One region of the Bacillus sp. BACIII genome, then DNA from elsewhere that is predicted to be linked to it. Evidence: a T-box and tRNA genes for the amino acid it is inferred to sense, from the RefSeq annotation. Region 1 holds a T-box; the other holds one or more tRNA genes.
The links. A T-box is a leader RNA that pairs with one kind of tRNA and senses whether it is charged. The one in region 1 lies ahead of trpS (tryptophan--tRNA ligase), so its partner is inferred to be a tRNA-Trp.
Positions count from the first base shown of each region.

Region 2: it encodes a tRNA-Trp, which carries the amino acid that the T-box ahead of trpS (tryptophan--tRNA ligase) is inferred to sense. The anticodon was not compared.

Region 1 covers NZ_CM174437.1:1,869,449-1,873,971, reverse strand. Annotated here, with positions in the region: gene ACXN9U_RS08910 (ABC transporter permease) at 1-346, shown strand, start outside; gene opp4C (oligopeptide ABC transporter permease) at 368-1,282, shown strand; gene ACXN9U_RS08900 (YjbA family protein) at 1,431-2,183, shown strand; gene trpS (tryptophan--tRNA ligase) at 2,215-3,207, opposite strand; T-box leader at 3,263-3,475, opposite strand; gene ACXN9U_RS08890 (peptide ABC transporter substrate-binding protein) at 3,953-4,523, shown strand, end outside.
Region 2 covers NZ_CM174437.1:2,117,816-2,122,338, forward strand. Annotated here, with positions in the region: gene ACXN9U_RS10165 (hypothetical protein) at 411-1,019, shown strand; tRNA gene ACXN9U_RS10170 (tRNA-Leu) at 1,248-1,329, opposite strand; tRNA gene ACXN9U_RS10175 (tRNA-Leu) at 1,574-1,662, opposite strand; tRNA gene ACXN9U_RS10180 (tRNA-Cys) at 1,670-1,740, opposite strand; tRNA gene ACXN9U_RS10185 (tRNA-Gly) at 1,747-1,821, opposite strand; tRNA gene ACXN9U_RS10190 (tRNA-Gln) at 1,873-1,944, opposite strand; tRNA gene ACXN9U_RS10195 (tRNA-His) at 1,954-2,029, opposite strand; tRNA gene ACXN9U_RS10200 (tRNA-Trp) at 2,059-2,132, opposite strand; tRNA gene ACXN9U_RS10205 (tRNA-Tyr) at 2,143-2,227, opposite strand; tRNA gene ACXN9U_RS10210 (tRNA-Thr) at 2,239-2,311, opposite strand; tRNA gene ACXN9U_RS10215 (tRNA-Phe) at 2,315-2,390, opposite strand; tRNA gene ACXN9U_RS10220 (tRNA-Asp) at 2,403-2,479, opposite strand; tRNA gene ACXN9U_RS10225 (tRNA-Met) at 2,487-2,563, opposite strand; tRNA gene ACXN9U_RS10230 (tRNA-Val) at 2,571-2,646, opposite strand; tRNA gene ACXN9U_RS10235 (tRNA-Glu) at 2,657-2,728, opposite strand; tRNA gene ACXN9U_RS10240 (tRNA-Ser) at 2,765-2,855, opposite strand; tRNA gene ACXN9U_RS10245 (tRNA-Asn) at 2,861-2,935, opposite strand; rRNA gene rrf (5S ribosomal RNA) at 2,945-3,060, opposite strand; rRNA gene ACXN9U_RS10255 (23S ribosomal RNA) at 3,164-4,523, opposite strand, start outside.

The sequences.
Region 1 (4,523 bases):
CACAAGATCCAGTATGCTTGATGTGTTAAAACAGGATTATATACGCACGGCGCGTGCGAAAGGATTCAGAGATAATAAAGTGATTTTTAAGCACGGTTTGCGAAACGGACTTCTTCCTGTCATCACTATTTTTGGTCTGATGATACCGTCATTTATCGGGGGAGCGGTAGTGGTAGAACAGATTTTTACTTGGCCGGGTCTCGGCAAATTGTTTATTGATTCAGCCTTTTCACGAGATTATCCGGTTATCATGGCCATGACGGTCATTTCAGCTGTTTTGGTTGTAGTGGGGAATTTAATTGCAGACATCTTATATGCGTTGGCTGACCCGCGTATTGAATATTAACTAAGAGAGGTGAGAGGTCAAATGTTACAGCCAAATACCGGCACACCCCCCAGTGAAATAAAATTAAAAGAAAATATTCAATCCAAACCGGAAACAATGACTAAGATTTTTTTCGAAAAGTTCTTTCAAAACAAACTTGCTGTAATCGGAGCCGTTATATTAACCATCATCATTTTGTCAGCTTTATTCGCTTCGGTAATCGCTCCTTACTCTCCAGAGAGTCAATCTCTTGTCAATCGTTTGAAGCCGCCGAGTTTAAAACATCTAATGGGAACTGATAAATTCGGAAGAGACATCTTTACGAGGGTTCTGTACGGGGCGCGCGTTTCCTTGCTTGTCGGATTCGCATCTGTGATCGGTGCAATTACAATCGGAACTGTTGTCGGAGCTGTTGCCGGTTATTTTAAGGGGATTGTCGATGCCGTTCTCATGAGAACTGTGGATATCGTATTATCCATACCTGATATATTTTTGCTTATTACACTTGTTACGATTTTTCAGCCCGGAATGGATAAATTAATTTTAATTTTCTCCCTTACAGGCTGGACAACAACAGCACGTCTTGTGCGAGGGGAGTTTTTATCGCTTCGTTCCAGAGAATTTGTACTGGCTGCAAAGACGATCGGTACAAAAAATCATCATATTATTTTTTCTCATATATTGCCGAATGCGCTTGGGCCGATTATTGTCTCGGCCACATTAAAGGTCGGAACGGTTATTTTGGCAGAATCTACATTGAGTTATCTCGGTTTCGGGATTCAGCCGCCGATCGCAAGCTGGGGGAATATGCTTCAGGATGCTCAAAACTTTACGATTATGATTCAGGCTTGGTGGTACCCGTTATTTCCAGGGTTGTTGATTCTTCTTACTGTATTGTGCTTCAACTTTGTCGGAGACGGGCTGCGTGACGCGCTTGATCCGAAAAATGTGAAATGATCTCCCGGACGGAACGGGAGATTTTTTTTGTTGCGATGCAAGGGGAAATCCAGCCCCCTCTTGAGGAAATCTCATATCAAAATGGAATAATTTATCTATCCCTTGCCTATACTGTGGACAACAGTTTTTATAAAGTGAGGGGTCGAATATGTTATTTCTTCATGATGTGTGGGTCAATTGGTTTGAAGGGGAAGAGAATGGCTACAATGTATGCCATTTTCACGAATGGCGGAAGGAAGACACGGTTGAGCTTTTGGATCAGACGCCGCTGCTCAGAGTGCCGTCGGTATTATTTCATTACATAGAAAACGACTTATCAGAGCTTCCGAAAGAGCTGCTGGAACAAGTGCATCAAAAGTCATATGTGCGAAAAAATCATGAACGGACGAAGCTTGAGTACTGTTTTGTCGTGACTGACGGAATCGGCATCATTGCCGTGGATACGATCGGGTATACCATTCCGGTCAGAAAGAGCCGCCTGATTCCGAGGCAGGAGCAGCTTGTTTATGAAATGGTAAAGGATGTAGAGCCGGAATCGTTTCAATTTGAGCCTGCACAATTGGAGTCTTCAAAGGAATATCACATTTTATCATTGGCGCCGGAGCATGTCAGAGGGCTGACAAGAAAAGAACGGCAGATCAAGCAGCTGATGTTTATGGCGCTTGACCAGCTTAAAGGGCTGAAGAACCGCGCGGAAATAGTGTATTGGTACACGGAATGGAATCCGCATATGTACGAGCAGATCAAACGGATGAGCTTTGAAGAGATTTGGGACATGCTTTATAATGAAACAATCGAAGGCTGGTCAGACAAGCATCTTGCGTTCTGTGAAAATTTGATTAAAGGGCAGCCGTTTTTCGAAAAGCTTTGGGAAATGGAACAGGAATCAAAAGTGAACTAAAAAGAGGCGGGGATCATCCCGCCTCTTTTCTTTATCTTCTTTTCCGTCCGAGACCCATGGCGTTCTCCATTTTTTTCACCATTTTGCCGGCGGTTTTGTTTGCGCGTGCTGCCCCTTCGTCGAGAATGCGGTCAAGCTCGTCGCTTTCAATTAATTCACGATAGCGCTCTTGGATCGGTGACAAAGCGCCGATAACGACTTCGGCTAAATCGCTTTTGAATTCACCGTAACCTTTGCCTTCATATTTTGCCTCTAATTCTTCAATTGATGTGTTTCCTAAAATAGAATAGATCGTCAAAAGGTTAGAAACACCCGGTTTGTTTTCTTTATCATACTTTACAATGCCTTCCGAATCAGTCACGGCGCTCTTGATTTTCTTTTCAAGCTGTTTCGGCTCATCAAGCAGCGTGATGTATGCCTTTTGGTTCGGGTCTGATTTGCTCATTTTTTTGAGCGGATCAGCCAGTGACATGATGCGTGCGCCTGTTTTAGGGATTTTCACCTCAGGAATCGTGAAGATGTCATTGTATTTCTTATTGAAGCGCTCTGCCAGATTGCGGGTCAGTTCAAGGTGCTGTTTTTGGTCTTCTCCGACCGGAACAAGGTCCGTGCCGTACAGTAAAATATCACCGGCCATCAGCGGCGGATATGTTAACAGTCCTGACACGACGGCTTCTTTGCCTTTTGACTTATCTTTAAATTGCGTCATCCGCTCAAGCTCGCCGATATATGCGACACATTGGAGCATCCACCCCGCCTGGGCATGAGCGGGAACCTCTGACTGGATAAAGAGGGTCGCTTTCTCGGGGTCAAGTCCGACGGCCAGGTAAAGAGCCGCCAGATTGCGGATGTTCTTCCGCAGCTCAAGCCGATCCTGCGGAACCGTAATTGCATGCTGATCGACGATGCAGAAATATCCGTTGTAATCATGCTGCAAATCGACAAATTGCTTCATGGCGCCGATGTAGTTGCCGAGGGTAACGGAGCCGCTCGGCTGAATGCCTGAAAAAATCGTTTTCTTCATAGTTCTTACCTCATTTCTTAAAACATAATAAAAAAAGCCCATTCTTCCCGTAGAAAAAAGGGACGAATGAACCGTGGTGCCACCCTGATTATTCCATTACAATGGAATCGCTCGAGACGTTGGTAACGGAGGCTGCTCCGGCTGGGCCTACTTTACGTTCGGTCAGCTGCTCAGAAGTCCATTCCACAGGGCCCGTTACCTGCTCCCAGCACCGCAGGCTCTCTTCAAACGGGTTGATATGTGTACTACTCTTCATCATAGCAATCACAACAAAATGTTCTTTGATTGATCTATTATAAATCAATTATAGCCAAATGTCATCAGAAGAATACAAGCTTATTTCCAATTTGCTTAAGGGCTGAAAATCCACAAAAAGAACTGAAAATGCCTAAATGATAACGGATATCAACATTTCGTATAACGAATATTATATGTAAAAAGCAATATGAACTGGAAATTACAATAAAAATATTTAGTTAGGTCATGCTTTAAACTATAGAAGTGTATCACCTTTTTGGCAGAAAAACTGACCAAATTTAAATATTTTAAATTGAGAAAATAGTATTGCAATAAATTATTCATTTCATTATAATGAACTTGTTCACTCTATTGTTACAGCTTCTTTACATAAAATAATCAGAAAAGACGGAACACAATTAAAGTTTAGAAAAATATTACGTTATTTTGTCTGATATTTCTGAGTATTTAGTAGTAAAGGCTGAAAATTTGATTAGGGGGTTAGTGCATGAAAAAGCGTTGGTCTATTGTAGGTTTGATGCTTATCTTCTCGCTTGTGTTAAGTGCGTGCGGCGGATTCAGCGGCGGATCAGGAGACGGTAAAAAAGACACCAAAGGACAGACTACACTTAATATCAATATTAAAACTGAGCCGTTTTCAATGCATCCGGGATTAGCGAATGATTCCGTTTCAGGAGGCGTAATCCGCCAGATTTATGAAGGATTGACACGCGTAAACTCCAAAGGTGAGCCTGAAGAAGGAATGGCATCTAAAATTGAAACAAGCAAAGACGGAAAGACCTATACATTTACGATTCGTGACGGTGCGAAATGGTCTAACGGCGACCCCGTGACTGCGCAGGATTTTGAATATGCATGGAAATGGGTGCTTGACCCGAACAACGAATCACAATACGCTTATCAGCTCTACTACATCAAAGGCGCTGAAGCCGCCAATACAGGAAAAGGCAAGCTTGATGACGTAGGCGTAAAAGCCGTAAATGACAAAACATTAAAGGTTGAACTGAACAACCCGACACCTTACTTCCTGCAATTAACTTCATTCTATACGTATATGC
Region 2 (4,523 bases), 250 kb from region 1:
ATAACAAAAAGAGACAGGGAATTACTTCCTGTCTTTTTCGGTAATAGTATTTAATAAATTGTGTACTTAGATTTTATACCAGTGGCCGGGGTCGAATAAACCCCTCGAACCATTGATATATAAAGGTTTTCTTTTACCCTTGCAAAATTTGTGTAAAAATATTTTAAGTGTTTTTGTTTGTGTAATTCCGATAATCATGAACATTAAAAAACAAGGGGTTTATTGTACAAGATCGCGCGTATTCTCGGCGATGTTCAAGCAACCAAAAACGGCACACTCGGAAAAAGGATGGCCCGTCGTGCTGCAGGCAAGGCAACAAATAAGCTATTGAGAAATTTATTCAAGTAGGAAAGATTTATCTTCATATGTGATATTCTTGCTTCATAAGCATAAAGCGGGAAATATTACAAATGAAGAAATATTGTATTTTATTATTGTCTGCATTCATTTGTTTAGCTTTATCTGCATGTGATAGTAACAATTCTAAAACTCTTACCACAGAGAACACGGAAATTTCTGCTGAAAAGTCCACTGATACAACCAACTCAAAAGAAGAAAGAAAGACATTGAATACTGTAGGAGATAGTGTAGAAGATCCCAATGTGGGTACAGTCACTTTAGAATCATCTAAAGATCTGAACCAAGTTTTAAAAGTTGGAGATTTAAGTGTTTATCTTACAGGTGTAAAAGTTCTTACTGTGAGTAATATGGCTGATCAATACCATAGCGACCTTCAAAACTCATTAAAAGAAGATTTAAGTACCTTCATCTATGCCCAGATTACATATTCATTAAAAAATAATTCTGATGATCAATTAGATTGGTCAGGATTTGAATATGCCGTTGTTAACGGTGTTCAAAAAGATTTAGGATACAATCGTATGATGCGTTTTCCTAACCCCGAAAATATTGAGATTCTTGGGGATTCTTCTCAAGAAAACAGCTTTGTAACTGTACCAGTAACCACGCCTACAAAGAAAGTGCGTCTGAAAACAGCTGGCTGTTTAAAGGTGTTTTGATCCCTGTCTCAAAAACAGGAGTCAGTCCCAGAGATGAAAATGAGACAGTAAACATTTTTGAGGAAATGGCCGCCAATGAGGTTCCTGTGTAAAATTTGTGCAAAAAGATTTAAAAACATATCGTTTTGTGTCTTGTTCTTCAAAAACGCAAAACGCCCCTGAACATTGGTAGACCAACATTCAGGGGCGTTTTGAAATTTCTTATCGGCTCTTATAAAGAGCAAGTAATACCGGTGGCCGGGGTCGAACCGGCACTCCAGAAGGAACACGATTTTGAGTCGTGCGCGTCTGCCAATTCCGCCACACCGGCATGTAATACGTCGTGTTCAACTGACGTATATAAATATAACATGCATTTTATAAAGTGTCAACGGTTTTAGTAAAGTTTTTTTATGGTAATGCAGTATACACAATAAAAGCAAGAAATTTATATTCATAGTCTTGACGCTTTTATTATATAAAAAAAGTGATCTGCAATATGCAAATCACTCTCATATATGTTTTGTAATATAAAAATTGATGACCAATTTAACATGTTGCGTCCTAAGTTAAATTGGTGCCGAGGGCCGGACTTGAACCGGCACGGTAGTCACCTACCGCAGGATTTTAAGTCCTGTGTGTCTGCCAATTCCACCACCCCGGCAAAAGAAAGGCGACACCCGGATTCGAACCGGGGATAAAGGTTTTGCAGACCTCTGCCTTACCACTTGGCTATGCCGCCGTAATTTGGAGCGGAAGACGGGATTCGAACCCGCGACCCCCACCTTGGCAAGGTGGTGTTCTACCACTGAACTACTTCCGCAGCATGTAAAGAACTTAATACATCTTATGCAGTTATTTTAAAAAAATGCAACTGGGCTAGCTGGATTCGAACCAACGCATGACGGAGTCAAAGTCCGTTGCCTTACCGCTTGGCTATAGCCCAATGATAATATGGGGCGATTGATGGGAATCGAACCCACGAGTGCCAGAGCCACAATCTGGTGCGTTAACCACTTCGCCACAACCGCCATAATCTAAAGATGAATAAATAATATAGTGGCAGGGGCAGTAGGAATCGAACCCACACCGGAGGTTTTGGAGACCTCTGTTCTACCGTTAAACTATGCCCCTATTTATAAAATGGTGGAGGGGGGCAGATTCGAACTGCCGAACCCTGAGGGAGCGGATTTACAGTCCGCCGCGTTTAGCCACTTCGCTACCCCTCCATCATTTAGAGTGCCGGCCAGAGGACTTGAACCCCCAACCTACTGATTACAAGTCAGTTGCTCTACCAATTGAGCTAGGCCGGCAAATGGTGGCTCGGGACGGAATCGAACCGCCGACACACGGATTTTCAGTCCGTTGCTCTACCAACTGAGCTACCGAGCCTTTTTATATAAATGGCGGTCCGGACGGGACTCGAACCCGCGACCTCCTGCGTGACAGGCAGGCATTCTAACCAACTGAACTACCGGACCATTTTTTTGGTTGCGGGGGCAGGATTTGAACCTGCGACCTTCGGGTTATGAGCCCGACGAGCTACCGAACTGCTCCACCCCGCGATGATAATGGTGGAGGATGACGGGCTCGAACCGCCGACCCTCTGCTTGTAAGGCAGATGCTCTCCCAGCTGAGCTAATCCTCCATCATATAAGTGACCCGTACGGGATTCGAACCCGTGTTACCGCCGTGAAAGGGCGGTGTCTTAACCGCTTGACCAACGGGCCCTGGTATTTTTTCGTTTGTTATGTATTAATAATTAGTGGCGGAGAGCAAGGGATTCGAACCCTTGAGACGGGGTTACCGCCTACACGATTTCCAATCGTGCTCCTTCGGCCACTCGGACAGCTCTCCATAAATGGCTCCGCAGGTAGGATTCGAACCTACGACCGATCGGTTAACAGCCGATAGCTCTACCACTGAGCTACTGCGGAATGAAGTCTGCCTGGCGATGTCCTACTCTCACAGGGGGAAACCCCCGACTACCATCGGCGCTGAAGAGCTTAACTTCCGTGTTCGGCATGGGAACGGGTGTGACCTCTTCGCCATCATCACCAGACATTTTAGTGACATGTATTATTATACTATGTATTTCAGAAAAAGCAAGAGTTTTTTTGAAAAAATTCTCTCAAAACTAGATAACAATAAGCACACATTCAAAAATGGTTAAGTCCTCGATCGATTAGTATCTGTCAGCTCCATGTGTCGCCACACTTCCACCTCAGACCTATCAACCTGATCATCTTTCAGGGATCTTACTTCCTTGCGGAATGGGAAATCTCATCTTGAGGGGGGCTTCATGCTTAGATGCTTTCAGCACTTATCCCGTCCGCACATAGCTACCCAGCGATGCCCTTGGCAGAACAACTGGTACACCAGCGGTGCGTCCATCCCGGTCCTCTCGTACTAAGGACAGCTCCTCTCAAATTTCCTGCGCCCGCGACGGATAGGGACCGAACTGTCTCACGACGTTCTGAACCCAGCTCGCGTACCGCTTTAATGGGCGAACAGCCCAACCCTTGGGACCGACTACAGCCCCAGGATGCGATGAGCCGACATCGAGGTGCCAAACCTCCCCGTCGATGTGGACTCTTGGGGGAGATAAGCCTGTTATCCCCGGGGTAGCTTTTATCCGTTGAGCGATGGCCCTTCCATGCGGAACCACCGGATCACTAAGCCCGACTTTCGTCCCTGCTCGACTTGTAGGTCTCGCAGTCAAGCTCCCTTGTGCCTTTACACTCTGCGAATGATTTCCAACCATTCTGAGGGAACCTTTGGGCGCCTCCGTTACCTTTTAGGAGGCGACCGCCCCAGTCAAACTGCCCACCTGACACTGTCTCCCCGCCCGATAAGGGCGGCGGGTTAGAAGGTCAATACAGCCAGGGTAGTATCCCACCGATGCCTCCACCGAAGCTGGCGCTCCGGTTTCCAAGGCTCCTACCTATCCTGTACAAGCTGTACCAACATTCAATATCAGGCTGCAGTAAAGCTCCACGGGGTCTTTCCGTCCTGTCGCGGGTAACCTGCATCTTCACAGGTACTATAATTTCACCGAGTCTCTCGTTGAGACAGTGCCCAGATCGTTGCGCCTTTCGTGCGGGTCGGAACTTACCCGACAAGGAATTTCGCTACCTTAGGACCGTTATAGTTACGGCCGCCGTTTACTGGGGCTTCAATTCGCACCTTCGCTTACGCTAAGCGCTCCTCTTAACCTTCCAGCACCGGGCAGGCGTCAGCCCCTATACTTCGCCTTACGGCTTCGCAGAGACCTGTGTTTTTGCTAAACAGTCGCCTGGGCCTATTCACTGCGGCTCTCTCGGGCTTGCACCCTAACAGAGCACCCCTTCTCCCGAAGTTACGGGGTCATTTTGCCGAGTTCCTTAACGAGAGTTCTCTCGATCACCTTAGGATTCTCTCCTCGCCTACCTGTGTCGGTTTGCGGTACGGGCACCTCTCACCTCGCTAGAGGCTTTTCTTGGCAGTGTGGAATCAGGAACTTCGCTACTATAATTCGCTCGCCAT